One region of the Rossellomorea sp. DUT-2 genome, then DNA from elsewhere that is predicted to be linked to it. Evidence: riboswitches for the same ligand, from Rfam matches in the RefSeq annotation. Region 1 holds a riboswitch; each other region holds the start of a gene.

Region 1 (4,193 bases):
ACGGGAAATGGGAGGCAGTATCGGTTCTTATTCAAGTGGGAAGTATAACAGCATAACCGATATTGAGGGAGTGAAGGTCGGACATAAAACCCTTCACTATGAGAATGAGGGTACCGTGGTACGAACGGGTGTAACAGCGATTTTACCTCATTCCGGCAATCTCTTCCGTGATAAGATATTCGCGGGTTGCCATGTGATCAATGGCTTTGGAAAAACAGTCGGGACGATTCAAATGGAGGAGCTGGGTGTCATTGAAAGTCCGATTCTCTTGACGAATACTCTTTCAGTAGGGGATGTGTTAAAAGGGACGGTTCAATATATGCTGGACGAGACACCTGAAATCGGAGACACAACGGGAACAGTAAATGTCGTTGTGGGAGAATGCAATGATGGCTTCCTCAATGATATCCGTGGCCTTCATGTGAAGCCCGAGGATGCACGGGAAGCCATTCTTCATGCACAGTCGGGGCCTGTCGATGAAGGGTGCGTTGGAGCGGGGACGGGAATGCTTTGTTTCGGGTATAAAGGTGGAATAGGGACGAGTTCCAGGGAGTATTTTTTTGGAGGTGAGAAGTATACGGTGGGTGCCCTCGTGTTAACAAATTTCGGTCAGAGGAAAGATCTAAGGGTTCCCATGCTTAACAACGGGGTGGATCAAAATGCACCTGATGGATCAATCATGATCATCCTTGCGACGGATGCACCTCTAAACGAAAGACAGCTTAAACGACTGGCGAAACGTGCTTCATTCGGCCTTTCAAGAACGGGCTCATATGCAGCTCATGGGAGTGGTGATGTTGTTCTGGCATTTTCCACTGCACACCGCATTCCACATCAGCCTTCCAGTGATAATACGATTCCGTACGGTTTCATTAAAGAAGACGGACCGATCATCTCTACTCTATTTGAAATGGCAGTGGATAGCGTAGAAGAAGCCATATGGAACTCTCTCTGTAAAGCGGAAACCACAACGGGGAGGGATGGACAGAAAGTGGAAGCGATACCTTTAGATTTACTTTATGGACTGATGAAATAAGAACTGTTCGTTTCCTCTTTAGGATTTTTTCTTTAATGTAAATGTATTTAACCATCAGATAAATGGGGTATACCATACATATACGTACGAACTTTTTGTTGAAGGAAGTGACAGTCATGAATGATACCCCTATGCCTCTTTCGTTTTTCCAACAGCCCACTTTGGAACTTGCAAAGTCTTTGTTGGGATGTGTGTTAGTGAAAGAGACGGAGGAGGGAACAGCTTCAGGTTATATTGTGGAGACGGAAGCGTACTTAGGGCCAGCGGATCGGGCGGCTCACAGCTATGGGAATAGACGGACGAAGCGGACGGAAGTCATGTTTCAGGAAGCCGGCAGGATCTATACATATGTTATGCATACTCACTGCCTGGTCAATGTAGTGAGCGGGGAAAAAGAAAAACCCGAAGCGATTCTCATTAGAGCGGTCGAACCCCTTGATGGCTTGGAGCTAATGGAAAGAAGAAGACCGGGTCATGCAAGAAAAAATTGGACAAGTGGTCCAGGAAAGCTGACAAAAGCGTTAGGCATTACCATGGAGGATTACGGGGGCAGCTTTTTGGAACATCCTCTCATCATTTCAAAAGGGTACCAGCCTGAAGACATCGTGGAAGGAAAACGAATTGGGATAGATAACTCCGGAGAAGCCAGGGATTATCCGTGGAGGTTCTGGGTAAAGGACAATCCTTATGTATCAAGATGATTATTTTTGAGAATTTTCTAATAATCCATTAAAAAATAACCCATAAGTACTAGGTTTGTGGTATATTTTTCTTATAAGATAAAAACATATACTGACAATTCGAATGGGAGCTTTGAACCTAAATGATAGATGGGCGCTTACATTTAGGGGAGCTAGTAGCGCAACCGACCACATACGAACGTAGGAATACGTTTTTGTGTGGTTTTTTTTATAAACTATAGAGAGTATAGGGGTCCTATGAATATCTTTACTATTTTTCAAAACGACTATATTTATCATGATTTTCAGCCCTTATATGAAATGGGCAAGCATCAATCCCTCTATGCATATGAGGGCCTGTTACGAAACAAGTATAACGAAAATCCCGAAAATGTTTTTCAGTCTGCGATGAAAGCCAACATCTTGTATAAGCTTGATACCTTATCCATTTCAAAAGCTCTTGAAAGCTTTACAGAGAAGGGGCTGAAGAATTGTAAGTTATTTCTTAATATTTATATCACAACGATTCTTCACCCAAGCTTTCATACCTATTTTTATGACCTGATGAGGAAACACCCGGACATCTTGGGGCGTCTCGTGCTGGAGATTAATGAGTCGAGTGCAGAGGAGCTGTGGCAGAACCCAATATTAAAAGAGTCTCTTAAAGAACTTAAGCAATATGGCGTTTGGTATGCGATTGATGACTTCGGGCAAGGGACCTCCTCGATCAAGAAATCCATTGAATATGAACCGGAAATCATTAAACTCGATCGTTATTTTGCTTTGAATCTGGCTCAAGATGAGAAGAAACAACGATTCCTTTCCTTTTTCAATCAATTCTACGGTAAGGATACGTTAATTGTGTTAGAAGGCATTGAAACCAAACAGGATATGCAAGTGGCAAAGGATATTGGGATTACAATCGGGCAAGGCTATTATCTGGGTAGGCCGAGTCGATTATTAGCTTAAACAGGAAGGGTGACTCTGAAATGTAGGAGTCACCTTTTTTCGTGGCCATCTGCCATGGGATTGTCCGAATTAAAATAAAATTGAAAATATTTTACATTTCCATTAAACTGAGGAAAAAGAGAAAAAAAGGGGATCAGGGTATGAGGCTTCTCACATTTCCGCTGAAATTTATGTTCTATTATATTCTCGGATTAATCGGTATTTTAGCCGTGAGTATTGCTCCTGAAGTATTTAAGGAGAAGGGTCTGTATAATTTTGTCGGGTTCATGGAAGAGTTTTTTAAGTTTGTTTTTGTATTTATGGACGGGGAAAATTGGAGCTATTCCTATAAAGGGATAACCGTCGATTTTCTGGACATGCTTTGGGGACCTTATCTGTATTCTTTACAGATTATCGGTGGAGCATTGGGCTTAGGCCTGGGAATAGCCTTCATCCTTACCATCTTCACAGTGTTCTTGCCCCGATGGGTTACGTCTTCTCTAAAGAAAGTATTAAATCTCTTTGAGACGGTGCCTGACTTAATGTTTGCGTTTATGCTTCAGCTTCTCATTGTCTATGTCATTAAATATTTTGGTGTGGAACTGATGAATTTCACGGAGTATGGGGAAGAAAAGATCTTTCTTGCACCAATCATCACATTATCGATCATTCCCATGATCTCTTTCTTTCGAATTCTTCTTTTTATTATGGAAGAAGAAATGCTTAAACCACATATTGAGTTTGCCCAAAGTAAAGGAATGTCGAAAGGCAGAATCCTCTTTGCTCACGTATTGAAAAATATTTCTCCCAGCCTGTTTTATCATGGAAAGCTGATCATATGGGGGATGCTTTCGAGCTTATTCATCATTGAAACGATTTTTAATATGAGGGGAATCACGTATTATATCCAGGACTTCAGACCAATGGTCATAGCCATCTCACTGATTATGATATACACGCCTTTTTTTGTCGTGTATCAAGGTGTATATCTATGGATTAATCGGGAGGGAAGCGTCGATCACACCAAATATAAAAAGGATAAAACGAAGTGGAAAGAATGGAAGATATGGAGCTGGCTTTCTACTATTAGACGGCTTTGGTGGCAGCATATGCATAATGGGAAGTTTGCCATAGGGTTTAGTGTCATCTTTCTCTTGATTGCTGTCAGTTTCCTTTATCCAATGATGAAAGAAGATCCGATTAAACAAATTCAGTTCATGAAGAACGATGAGGGACGAATCATCAGTGCACCTCCGCATAAGCCATTTGGGGAGATGATATTGGGGTCCGATTTCTTCGGGTATAGCATCCTCGATCAACTGATTGTCGGGGCAAAGTATACCCTCCTCTTTGCACTGGTTGTCGCGTCTCTAAGGGTGATAGGTGGATTCTATCTTGGAATAGTCTATCATTTTCATTTAAAAGAAAACAGGAAGAATTGGCTTGATCGTATGGTGGATTCCATTCATTTCCTGCCACTGAGCCTCATTGCGTATCTTCTATTAAGGCCGGTACTTTGGGGATTGCCG
Region 2 (4,193 bases), on a different contig from region 1:
TAAATGGCATTCAAGAAGCACGTAGGTTTATCGCCTCATTTGTCTTAAGTAACTATAATGAGTTGCCGATAGAGTTTATTGGACAAGAAACAATTATTAATGACTACTGTGTTGTTCCGGGGAGAAGCAAGAAGAAAAATCAATGGAATCAGTGGAGAATAGGGGCTTTTCTAAACTAAGATACTGGAGGAGAATTATGAGAAAGGAATTGTATAAACCGATTATAGGTTATGAAGGACTATATGATATCTCCGAATCCGGAAAGGTGTATTCACACCGATCTAAAAGAACACTTAAAAGGTGTGGGGACGAATATGGATTTCATATCGTTAAATTATATAAAAATGGTAAGGCATCTAATCATAATGTATTTGAATTATGGAAAGCAGCCTTCCCAGGTGCGAATGACACTGAATTTAAAGGAACTAAAACAATAATATATAAGTGAACTACATTCAGGTTTATAAAAGGTCTACTGAAATCAAGTAGTCTTTTATCTTATATGATTTGACCTATATTTTTTACAGGTTAAAAGTAGATTAGTAGTGTTTTTGCTAAAATAACCTAGACTATCTAAATTTCCAATAAGAACTTTATACAACCTATTAATTATAATAAATTTTATATAAGGAGGATGAAATGAATCAGATGTGGGTTTTGGAAATAAATGAAGGTACAGTTACTATATTAAAAGAAATAGAAAAAATTGAAGGAAACGAAATTAATGTTGCATGCGAAAAACTTAATTCTCTGTGGAAAGAAATAAATTTTATGCAACCAATCACCGAGGAATTTAATGAATACATAAAGTGTGTAGAAGACGAAAAAGGGTCTACAAATAAAATTATAAGACAGTTAAATAATTATTTGAGTGCTTATAAAGGTTTTATTGATCGCTGGAGAACTTTTTTAAGTAGAAATAAGGAAAAAAGCTATGGGGAATTCTTTGATTTAGCTTTATCTGAAATATATGATAGGTGTTTTGAGTATAGGTTTATTTACAATTTAAGGAATTATGCCCAACATGCTGGTGAGCCTGTATCAAGTATTAGTAGATCATTTAAAGGAACGAAAATTATATTAAGCAAAGAACATTTTATTACTGAACATAATGGTATGCAACGATCATTTAAAAAAGAACTAGAAAGTATGACAGAAAAAGAGTTAGATGTAGATAATGCTATTAGAGTAGTCCATCAGGAATTGACTGAGCTACATGCGAAATTATTTAATAGACAATTAAATTCATTAGGTAATGATTATTTAATGGCAGCGGTAATAGTATTAAATTTTTATAAAAAATATAATAAAAATAAAGGTGAAATTGCATTAACTACTCGTAAAACTATTGAAAGTCTAAGGGAATTGCAAGAGGGTTCTTCACATAAGACTGTAAATTGGTCACGTATCCCCAACAAGCTTGCTGAGACGATCATAAAAGGGGTATATATAAAATATAAATTTAAAGGAAAGATTGTTGGCAATTCTTCAGGTTTCCCTTTTATGTATGAGCAAAAATTGGCAATTAAGATGCCTTGTTTTGAAACTGGCAGTAAATATGTTGAACACAACAACTTAACATGGGTTCAAGTTGGAGAAAGTACTGGAACAGCTTGGCAAGATGGGTACGATAGGTATTTCACTATTTATATGCCAGTAGGGTTATCGATGAAGGAGTACAATGATAAATTCGATTCATTTAAAAAGGAAATTGATGAGTTTTTTAATAGAAAATGAATTTAAATTGTACGATTATTAAACGAAGCTAATAAAATATTTATAATAAAAGGATATTTGACGATATTCTTTTTATAATGGACTCCATTCTGGACCATTAAAATGTGTGAATTATTCTTTATTCTACTAATAGAAAATATTCCTTAGCTCAGAGAAATATCTCTGAGCTTCTTTTGGTGCAATTATTTTAGTCCTCTTTATTCCTTTGTTTTGCCTGGAACACAACATACTCAAAATGCTTCTTAATTTCCTCTAGAATTGTAGCAACCTCACCGACAAAATTAAATTTTTATTGAGTATGTGATCCATAGAGCGAAGCAAATATAAAACATCTAGACCTCATAGAGTACGAGATGATCTATTTAGAAATTCTCTAATTTCATCGATAGAAATTCCTAGGTTACGAGCCTCAATAATGAGTTCAATCCATTCTTTGTCTAGTTTATTTTCACAAGTATTTTCAGTAGTCAACATTTTACCCTCCTAAAATATGTACTATTCTAGGTAACTCAGCCGTCATTGCTGTTTATAACCTTAGACCTGTAGCTTTGCGTCCCAATCTTTCGAAAAGCTTCCTGTTTTCAAAAATATAGAAAAATGTAAAATAATAGTACCACTACCGTTTACCGTAATAAATAAAATATAAAACAAAAAGTTCGACAACATTTTCAGTTTATGTCGCACTTCACGGGGGCTTCCGTTCTACCCCGGCTACCGTAATCATATGATATAAAAAATGGTCAACCAGAAATATCTGGCTGACCTTATAATACGAAAGGGGGATTTAATTGAATTCTACTGAAAAAAGCTCGGAGAATCTTCTCTGAGCATTTTTGTGTGGCTATTTTAGTCCTCTTTATTTCTTTGTTTTGCCTGGAACACAACATACTCAAAATGCTTCTTAATCTCCTCAATATCCTCAGAAGAAAGATCCTTCCACTTTTCAATATCAAAGAAACCAAATTGCTCTATGCCATACTCCTTAACGAGTTTGTTGACTTCCTCAAGAGTATCTTCTTTAGTTTTATTTTTCTGATCACGTCCAAGTAAGTAATCAACTGTAACCTCAAAAAAGTCAGCGATTTTATTTAATGTATCAAAATCAGGCTCACGATTCCCTTGCTCATACATAGCATAAGTAGTTCGGGCAATCCCCAATATTTTTGCGATATCTTCTTGGCGTAGCTTCTTATCTTTTCGAAGTTCAATTAGTTTATTTTTTAACATTGGAACTCCTCCAACCTATTTTTTCGTCCATATTCGTCTTATAACGTTAATTATAGCGTCGCATTTCGTGACAAAAAATAAAATACACAAAAAGTGTAATATTATATTGACACTACACAATATGTGACATATACTTAAATTACACATAACGTGACATCAAGGGGGGTGAGCACATTACAAGGCAATGGTTAATAGATATTAGAAAGAAAAAATCAATGACTCAACAAAGCGTTGCTGCCAAAGCAAAAATAGCTAGATCCACGTATGCAATGATTGAAAGTGGAGAAAGAAATGCATCTGTTCCGAATGCTAAAAAGATTTCGAAAGTACTTGATTTAGAATGGACGATTTTTTTTGAAGATGAATGTCACAATTCGTGTAATGTTAAGAAGGTGATCTAAATGAACCAACCATCAGATGAAACAATCAAAAAAATCCTAAGCTACTTCTTAAAAACATCAGTTCCAAGAATCATTGAAGAACGCAAACAAAAATCTGAAAAAGCAAGTTAACTTCATTTTATGAACTCAGCCCGAACATTGAAATCCATATATAGGTAAAGGAAGGAGCAACCCTTATGAAAGTCATGGAAGGGGAGGAGCTTGCTAGTGCGAGAAGGCGCAAAGGTATAACACAACACCAACTATCGTTAAAGCTTCCGATTTCAAGAGAAAGCATTGCAAAGTACGAAACGGGGAGACAGCGTTTCCCTAGAGATTTAAGAGCTCTAACAGCTGAAGCAATCGACGATGAAGAATACTATTTCGTTAGATGGAACGAATCAGCTGGGGATGTATCTATACCCTATCTAAACGGAGAGTTCATTGAACATCATCCAACAGCTATGATGCTTCTGGTCAAAAAGGAATCACTTGAAGCTCTAGAACATCTCGAAAAAGCATGTTGGTACAAACCAGTAAGATCTCAAAGCGATACAGAGCGAGAGGAAATGAAAAAGGTTGCGTTTGAAGTATTAGATGCTGCAGCCAGTATGATCAACCTTGTCGCTCTAATATCTAAAGAATATCAATTCTCGATGATACAGATTTTCAAACAATGGAGATTAACCCTAAAAGCACGGAGGTTACAAAAGTGATCACTCAAACATTTAAAAATGAAGATTTACGTAAGGCAGTGCAACATCAAAGATGCTCCTGGAATTCGATTCAGGCAATTGAGGAAAGAATGGAAGAAGGAAAATACAAAGAAGCCATGTTATCAGCGGTAGA
Region 3 (4,193 bases), on a different contig from region 1:
TCATTACGGTAAATGTCTTCGTGATCATCAGTGAGATCAGCAGGAATGGTACCGCCAAACCAAGCGAATACACAATCAGCAGCACGACTCCTTGAGTCAATGTACTGCTGGCACTTGCTAATAAAAGAATGGAAGAAAGGGTTAATCCAACACATGGTGACCATCCGCTGGCAAAGGCCATGCCCAGCAGGATAGAACCCACAGCTGTCCCTTTTTTCCTTGTTTCAAACTTTCTCGTATCTTTCATTAAGAAAGAAAAGCTAAGCCAGCCCATCATCTGTAAACCAAATACAATAATCAAAATCCCTGCAATCTGTTCAATGTAAATCCGATATTCTGAGAAAACCTCTCCAAGAAAGCTGGCAGAGGCCCCCATTAGAGTGAAGATGAGGGAAAATCCTGCAATAAAACCAAATGACCTAAGTAAGACCACCGATCTTTCCACCTGCATTTGTCCTTCTCTTGCCTGTCCACCTGTTAAATGACTTACGTAAGCCGGGAGAAGCGGAAACACACAAGGTGAAAAAAAGGATAGTGCCCCGGCGGCTAATGCAAACCAAATCGATACTTCCGTCATACTGTTCACTCCTTTACATGAACAGTATGAACAGGAAATGTTAATGTTTGATTAAGATAGCTATCTTTATTTCCTATATATCGATGTTCCCTACCCTTTTTTCACGACAATATAATAAACCGATGGATGCAAGTGACCTACTGTTGTGTGGAACCCGGATGATTTGAGCTGTCGATCGAGTTCCCCGGAAGAAATCCGATGATCTATTGGTGGTCCCATTTCTGATTCTACCTTTTCCCAATCCAGGATCAGCCAAATTCCATCTTTCTTCAGCATATCGTGTAGATCCTGAAATACTTTGATCAGATCTGGAACTTCGTGCAAGACAAAGGCGGATACGATTTTATCCAAGGTACCTTTGTTGAAGCTGAGGTATTCCAGGGATGATTTCACATACACGATATTGGCTACATTTTCTTCGTTTGCTCGATGTTTCAGGTATTCCAGCATTTCCTGCTGCAGATCTACTGCCTGGACCTTTGTTTCAACCGTTTTGGCAATGGGAAGAGTCAGATAGCCATTTCCACACCCTAAGTCGGCAACGATATCGTCTTTATCAAGGTTGAGAAGTTCGAGTACTTTGACCACTGGTACGAGCTCCTGACGTTTTGGATCGAGGAGCTTTGACGCTTTATGATGTTCGAATAAATCTCCTGTCATTTGGTTTCCTCCGTTCGGCAAATATACCCCGTTATGTATTAGTATCTTAAATTCTACATATACAAGCAAGTTATTTACTCATAGTGTATCCTATATGAGAATTATTACAGATTTACGGAAAGAGTGTGTGTCTAATCATTGAAATATGCACGAACTACTTCCATATGAGATGACGGTATATTAGAAACAAGGGCTTGAAGAGCAATTACTGCCTGTTACATAAATAAAACCGAATGCCGGATTGGATCCGCATTCGGTTTTTATGCTGCTTTTAATCCTTCTAAAATAAGCATAAAGTATGTAACTGTATTTCCACCACGGCGATGGATGATTTCAATGTCGTTTAGTATCCTCTTAACCTCTTCTGCGCCGAGATTTTCAATAATCATCTCGGTGATTTCTTCTGCTGAATATTCACCAACATAGGTATACTTTAATGCAGTACGATTCCTTCTACAAAAACTTCTTAATTGCCTTTTTAATTCAGTCGATTCCAACATCATCATCCTTACTACAGATTCAAATCCTACTATACTGGACATATAGATAAAAAAATCCCACCAAAAAGGCAGGCAAAATGATACTAATAAAACGTCCTAATTAGTATTCATTGTAATCCATTGTTTTCGGTAACCCGGCGATCATTATTTTAAAATAAAAATGGAAGACCCGTGGTTTTGCGTCCTAATCTTTCAATTAGTTTGCCTTTTCGAAGGACTATACAAATCATTAGTTATAATATTTAGGTAATATAGTTGTCATTATACTAGAAGAAAAAGGATATGAAAACAGTCATGAGAATAATATTCCATTCCATTTCCTTACATCTTTATGTAATACAAACCAAATGAAGTATATCTATAAAAGAAACCCCGCCATGAGCGGGGTTTTCTAATTAAAAGTTAATATATTGACGTGGGTTTACAGCATTGGATTTCGATGCATTCCAAGAACCTGCGTGAAGCTCAAAGTGTAAATGCTGACCGAAAGAGTATCCTGTGTTACCCATGTAACCGATTCTGTCACCTTTGTTCACTGCTTGTCCAGAGCTAACTGATGAAGAAGCCATGTGGGCATAAACCGTCGTGAACGTTTGACCATTAATTGAGTGAGTGATGTATACTACGTTACCATAGCTTGAGCTGTACTGACTCTTGATGACATATCCATCAGCTGCTGCTGAGATCGGAACACTTCCTCTTGCCGCGATATCTGTACCATAATGGTAACGTTGTTTACCGTTCAATGTGTCCCAGCCAAAATTAGTTGTAATCGTTCCATAAGCTGGAGCTGTCCAGGCACCGGCACTTACTGGTGCACTTGGAGCTGATGGAGCAGGTGCTGCAGAAGAAGAACCACCACCGCTATTGCTGCTCGCAGTTGCTTGTTGTTGTTCTGCTGCACGTTTTGCCGCTTCAGCTTCCGCTTGACGCTTGCGTTCGATTTCACGCTGGCGTGCAAGTTCTGCTAGACGTGCTTGTTCAGCCTGGATTTCACCTTCAAGCTGGTGTTCCATTTTAGAAAGCTCATCCGATTCTTTTTGAAGATCTTTCTTTTCCACTTCCAAAGAAGCCTGCTGCGCTTCTAGCTGCTTGAATAAATCCGCTTTTTTAGCTTTTTGACTATCAAGATCTTTTTTCAAAGACTCCAGACTTGCTTTAGTAGATTCTAATTCTGCAAGCTTGCCTTCTACTTCTTCTTGTTTCTTTTCTAATTCAGCCTGATCACGTTTTTGTTCGTCCATGATCTTCTTATCTGCACTTACAATTGTATTAACTGCTGTTACACGGTTGATGAAGTCACCGAAGCTGTCCGCACCAAGTAGTACATCAAGATAATTTGCAGAGCCGCCTTTTTCCTGGATGGCGCGGGCACGTTCTTTTAATAGTTCGTTACGTTCTTCTATCTTTTGCTTTAGAACTTCAATTTCTTCTTTAAGTTTATTGATTTCTGCTGTTGTTTCGTCAATCTCTTTTGTTTTCTCAGTAATCTTTGTTTCAGTATCTTTTAATTTTGTACTAATTTCTGCAATTTGTGATTGGATTTCTTGTTGTTTATTGATGTTTTGGTTAATCTCTGATTTTTTCTCATCGATCTTTCCATTGATTTCCTCTTTTTTAGAAGAAATGTCTTCTTGTTGCTTTTGTAATTCCTCCACAGAATGGGAATGAGCGTTAGCTGTTGTCCCTAACGTTGGTAGACTCCCGATTGTTAATGCTGCTGCAATTGATAATGATATGAAATACTTCTTGTTCAAGCGGCATGCTCCTTTCAGCTTCTATCAACCTATCAAATTTTACACTTTTAAGAATTTACGTACAGACATAAAGCTTCCCCAAGCGCCAATCAGGCAACCCATTAATAGAATCAATCCGTTTACTTGATAGATAAAGGGGGTAAAATCTAATATCTGAATAAAATGGTTTTGTAGTTTTGGTTTAATAAATTCATAAGCATAGTAGTAACCTGTTGTGACAAGAGCGATCGGGATAATAGAACCTAAAATTCCAAGCCATAACCCTTCTAGAATGAATGGCCAGCGTACAAACCAGTTGGTTGCACCCACGAGTTTCATTATCTCGATTTCCCTTCTTCTGGCGACAATGGTGATTTTAATTGTATTTGAGATGAGGAACATGGCGGTAAACAATAGACCGATGATTAACACTAATCCAACGTTTCGACTCATTTCCAATACATTAAACAATCTTTCAATCTTCGCTTCACCATAAAGTGCTTCGTTCACACCTTCATACTTGCTGACTTCAGCAGCGATTTTCCCAGTTTCACGGGGATTTTCCGCTTTTACGATAAATACATCGTATAATGGATTATCCTGTTCGAATAATCGGAAATCGTCTCCTAAATCCTTTACAAGATTTTGAAGTTCTTCTTCCTTAGAAGAATACTCTACGGATTCCACTCCACTTATTTGGTTAATCTTCTTATCTATTTT
Region 4 (4,193 bases), on a different contig from region 1:
GGACATTTTCCGCGACGACTTCGGTTACATACGTACGTTTTCCTTGATCATTATCATAATAGCGTGTTTGGATGCGACCGGTCACTCCAACGACAGATCCCTTTCGGCAATATTTCTCCATATTGTCTGCTGCCCGGTTCCATATGGTGCAGAGTACAAAATCTGTATCAACTTGGCCTTTTTGATTTTTGTAGTTACGATTCACAGCTATCGTAACGTTAAGTATCGATTTCCCTTCCAATGTTTTTCTAGCTTCAGGATCTTTGGTCAGCCTTCCAACGAGGGTCACTTGGTTGATCAATTGTATTCTTTCCTCCTTTCTCTTAAGCTGTTTTCATCTTACAATCTTCTGTCACATCTTGTAAAATCGTGAATTTCCGAAATTCGAGGCAAAAATGGCTTGAATTTCGGAAATTCGCCTAGGGAGATTTGGCGTATTTTACTCAAAATCGGTGTCGAAATTATAAAATTGCATCTTTCGTCCTTTTTTTCATTAAGGAATTTGTTAGGGAAACAATTCCTACTATGATATAATTTTATAAAACCTTTAAATGGGAGATGTTCGTTCATGAAAACCTTTAAAGTTATTTCACTGCAAGTAGTGGAGAACGATGAACTGCGTGACTTTGAGATAGTGGACGGTCTGATTATCAATAAAGAAGATGGACAGAGTACGTGGCTTGTCGAAACGTACTTGTCGAATGAATATATTGAGTTCTTTCAAGAGGCTCAGCAACATAAGGGTGATTTGGAAATCCAGGTCGTGATTTCCAATAAAGCCAATGATCCTGCTGCTTTCATGACTTCTATCCGTTGTATTAAAGAGATGGATGAGCATATCAGTATTATGTTTGAGGGGAAATTGAAGAAACAGAGGAATGAATATGCAGAATTACTCCTTGATGACTTAGTGCAAAAAGGATATTCGGGGGAAGAATTAATCCGGGAGTTCCGTGAGAAAATGGTATCGAAGCCAAGAATTCCGGCAACGGCAAAACCTAGCGTTTAATTATGCGAAATTATATAATACCCATAAGATTGATTATGATATAATTGTATTAATATTGGGGCTTCATATATGAAGTTTTTAGGTAGGTGTTCCCTGTGATTGGAGAAAGAGTAAAGAAATACAGACAAGAAAAACGCATGTCCATGACAGAGCTTGCTGATAAAGCCGGTGTGGCAAAGTCATATTTGAGTTCAATAGAGCGTAACCTTCAACAAAACCCTTCCATTCAATTTCTTGAAAAAGTTTCAGCTGCATTAGGGATTCCGATGGATGCTCTTTTACATGATCAACCAGATGACCAAAATATCGATCATGAGTGGCTTAAGATTGCAGAAGAAGCCATGGATTCCGGAATTACCAAGGAGCAGTTCAGGGAGTTCATTGAATTTAATAAGTGGAAATTAGGCAATAAATAAAGTCTTGCGAGGGAATCGCAAGACTTTATTTATATTAAATCACTTTGTATTCGGTTTTCAATTCCTGGGGCTGGTTTTGAAGAAATTCTCTAATTTCTGATTTAGAAATTCCGGCGTCTAAGGCTTGTTTAATTAGTTCCATCCATTCAAGATCAAGTTCACGATTTGTCAATATAAATACCCTCCCAAAATACATATATGTATTCCAGGCAATCCAGCCATCGTAGTTTTCAAATAACCACACCTTCTTCATCTGTTTTCTGTTGATTATATTCAAGATGATTATGAAGATATGCCTATTTTCCCACCTTAGATCTGTGACTTTGCGTCCTTATTTTTCAATAAGTTTGCCTTTATCTGACTCTTCCCTTCGAACTAATTCGATTATACTAATAAACTTTCCGAGCGTTTGTTGTTTTTTGTCTATTCTGTCAATTTATTTTACACTTTTTTCCTACAATTTGAACTATAATCTGACATACACAAAAAAATTACTATCTTCCGATGAACAAATCGTGTAAGCATATGAGGAGGTTTGTCGAAAAGCTACGTTTTCATGGTGTTTTTATATGTCTCTAGCTTCCTTCTAAGAGGAATGACTTTTTTATTAATGTTTTGGTAATTACTAGGATGATAGAATGTCTGGTTGGATAAGTCAAATCCGCAAGTGGGGCAGATCCATTTACCCGTTTCAGTGCTACTATAGGATGGTCTTGTACATCGCCTACATATCTTTTTGTACATGAGGTCACCTCTACTATCAGATTATGTTTCTTTTTTCTTTGATAAACGTCTATTTGCATATATGAGTGTCAATCCCGTTGTAGTTAATATAAAACCTACCGCTAATAGCAGGTAAAGGTTGGTTGCAGTGTTAGGTAGTTTTGGGCCTTGTGAGGCTATTGGTGAAGATTGGGTTTCATTTGTACCCGGGTTCACCGGGGTCGGCTTAACATTACTGTCTGGATGCTTTACCGGATCATTAGAATCCTCGGGAGGTGTAGTGGTTGTATTTGCGGCTGCTACAATCACGATTTCAAAATATGCTGATGTTTTCTGAAACTCATTCCCTAATGCATATGGCATTTCAACCTGGAAATATAGACTGTCAGTTGCGCTTTTTTTTAATTGCTTTGGTTTAAACCCATTGAAATTCTTTAATTTATCATCAAAGATTAAATTGGATTTGCTCCCTTCGTACACCTTCAACTCCAATTCGTTAAATAGTTTCCTGTCAGATTGTTTATTATTAACGCGAATGGTGTAGTTAAAATCTTTATCCCCGCCATTACTAACCCTCAATTCCCTCTCTGCCCAATCACCCGGCTTCATATTTGAAATGTTAAATAAGAACTTTTCGTTAGGTATTAATATGATATCTACTTCATTTGCATACGTTTTATGATTCATTATTCCAGAGATAAAAAATAGGATTAATAACATTACGACAATTCTATTACGATTCATCTTTTTCATCTCCTAGAACCAGCGAATTTGTTCTTTTTAAAGAACACCTTAACTCATTATAAGATCTCACTTATGAAATGAAAATCTTCAAAATCATTGAAATAACCGTCAAACCTAGTAGATATCGAAACTATCCTCTTTATTCCTTTAGAATTCACTTTATTTCGTACTTTATAATATAATGATTGTTCTATATAATGAATAAAATGAATTGTGAAGGAGTTATCGACATGGTAGGTGATAAGATTAAAGATCTTCGTGAACAAAAAGGGTTAACGATAAACGAGCTTGCTCATCATTCAAATGTGTCTAAATCATATATAAGTTCTATTGAAAGAGGTATTCAAAAGAATCCTTCCATTAAGATTCTTAAAAAAATCGCTCTTACTTTAGATACTTCTTTAGAAAATATTCTTTCGACAGATATGAGTAAGATCTATTTAGATGAGGAGTGGGTTGAACCACTGGAGAAAGCCATTCACCAGGGCTTAACGAAAGAGGAATTTCACGATTTTCTTTCTTTTTTTCAGTATAAAAGGAGGAAACATCATGAGTAGGAAGCTTTTTCTGATTTTTGGGATACTTATTTTATCTTGCGGGCTCTCTTTTGTCATATATTCACTCCTTCAGATGAAAAGTAACGATGAAGCGGAAAATGAAGCTCTGGAGAAAGCAAAAGCAAGTATTATGGAAAATTCTTCAGTACATAAGAGTTCAGAACCAATCACTTCCTCTAAAACTTCAATTAATTACCACTTTGAGAAAGGGGATGTCATTGGGGTTTTACATATTCCAAGACTGGAAAGGGATGTAGCAATCATTGAAGGAACCGATGGGGAGGAACTAAAGAAAGGGGTAGGGCATTATTCATCCACGTCACTACCGGAACAGAAGGATCAAATATTTTTGGCCGGGCACAGGGATACGGTTTTTAGAAATATTGGTGAACTCGAGCACGGAGATATACTTTCCATAGTTATGCCAACGGGAACTTTCTCCTATGAAATTTTCAAGACTTATATTGTAGATGAAAGTGACACGTCGGTTATTCGGGCAACCCGTCCCAAGGAAATTCTGACTCTTTCTACTTGCTATCCTTTCACCCTTATTGGTGATTCGTCCGAACGATATATTATTGAGGCTATAAGAATTCACTAAAAAGTTAACCTCTGGTGAAGATCAATCATTTTGTCTTTTAATATCTCCTTAAAGAAACCCATTAGGAATTACATCTTACATCATCTCTTTTTTTGTGGAAGTATGATTCAAAAATTAAAACAGAGACAACACTAAGCTGCCTC

Evidence for each region. A riboswitch is a leader RNA that binds a small molecule or an ion and turns the genes downstream of it on or off. The one in region 1 is predicted to bind cyclic di-GMP.
Region 2: it holds a riboswitch for cyclic di-GMP, as region 1 does, so the genes downstream of both, ACOSV2_RS08710 (anti-repressor SinI family protein) here and ACOSV2_RS20655 (EAL domain-containing protein) in region 1, are expected to answer to the same signal.
Region 3: it holds a riboswitch for cyclic di-GMP, as region 1 does, so the genes downstream of both, ACOSV2_RS16125 (hypothetical protein) here and ACOSV2_RS20655 (EAL domain-containing protein) in region 1, are expected to answer to the same signal.
Region 4: it holds a riboswitch for cyclic di-GMP, as region 1 does, so the genes downstream of both, ACOSV2_RS18965 (anti-repressor SinI family protein) here and ACOSV2_RS20655 (EAL domain-containing protein) in region 1, are expected to answer to the same signal.

What each region holds. Positions count from the first base shown of each region.
Region 1 is NZ_JBQPEO010000007.1:19,713-23,905, forward strand. It holds gene ACOSV2_RS20645 (DmpA family aminopeptidase) at 1-1,036, shown strand, start outside; gene ACOSV2_RS20650 (DNA-3-methyladenine glycosylase) at 1,153-1,737, shown strand; cyclic di-GMP riboswitch class II at 1,836-1,916, shown strand; gene ACOSV2_RS20655 (EAL domain-containing protein) at 1,975-2,685, shown strand; gene ACOSV2_RS20660 (ABC transporter permease subunit) at 2,826-4,193, shown strand, end outside.
Region 2 is NZ_JBQPEO010000002.1:574,590-578,782, reverse strand. It holds gene ACOSV2_RS08725 (hypothetical protein) at 1-179, shown strand, start outside; gene ACOSV2_RS08720 (NUMOD4 domain-containing protein) at 197-448, shown strand; gene ACOSV2_RS08715 (hypothetical protein) at 640-1,737, shown strand; gene ACOSV2_RS08710 (anti-repressor SinI family protein) at 2,077-2,211, opposite strand; cyclic di-GMP riboswitch class I at 2,238-2,324, opposite strand; gene ACOSV2_RS08705 (helix-turn-helix domain-containing protein) at 2,584-2,964, opposite strand; gene ACOSV2_RS08700 (helix-turn-helix transcriptional regulator) at 3,120-3,365, shown strand; gene ACOSV2_RS08695 (helix-turn-helix domain-containing protein) at 3,542-4,060, shown strand; gene ACOSV2_RS08690 (hypothetical protein) at 4,057-4,193, shown strand, end outside.
Region 3 is NZ_JBQPEO010000004.1:163,998-168,190, reverse strand. It holds gene ACOSV2_RS16135 (cytochrome c biogenesis CcdA family protein) at 1-577, opposite strand, end outside; gene ACOSV2_RS16130 (class I SAM-dependent methyltransferase) at 668-1,237, opposite strand; gene ACOSV2_RS16125 (hypothetical protein) at 1,498-1,779, opposite strand; cyclic di-GMP riboswitch class I at 1,863-1,953, opposite strand; gene ACOSV2_RS16120 (murein hydrolase activator EnvC family protein) at 2,133-3,494, opposite strand; gene ftsX (permease-like cell division protein FtsX) at 3,534-4,193, opposite strand, start outside.
Region 4 is NZ_JBQPEO010000005.1:224,869-229,061, reverse strand. It holds gene ACOSV2_RS18980 (single-stranded DNA-binding protein) at 1-301, opposite strand, end outside; gene ACOSV2_RS18975 (YwpF-like family protein) at 569-1,009, shown strand; gene ACOSV2_RS18970 (helix-turn-helix domain-containing protein) at 1,105-1,425, shown strand; gene ACOSV2_RS18965 (anti-repressor SinI family protein) at 1,460-1,597, opposite strand; cyclic di-GMP riboswitch class I at 1,631-1,787, opposite strand; gene ACOSV2_RS18960 (hypothetical protein) at 2,191-2,892, opposite strand; gene ACOSV2_RS18955 (helix-turn-helix domain-containing protein) at 3,123-3,449, shown strand; gene ACOSV2_RS18950 (class D sortase) at 3,442-4,050, shown strand.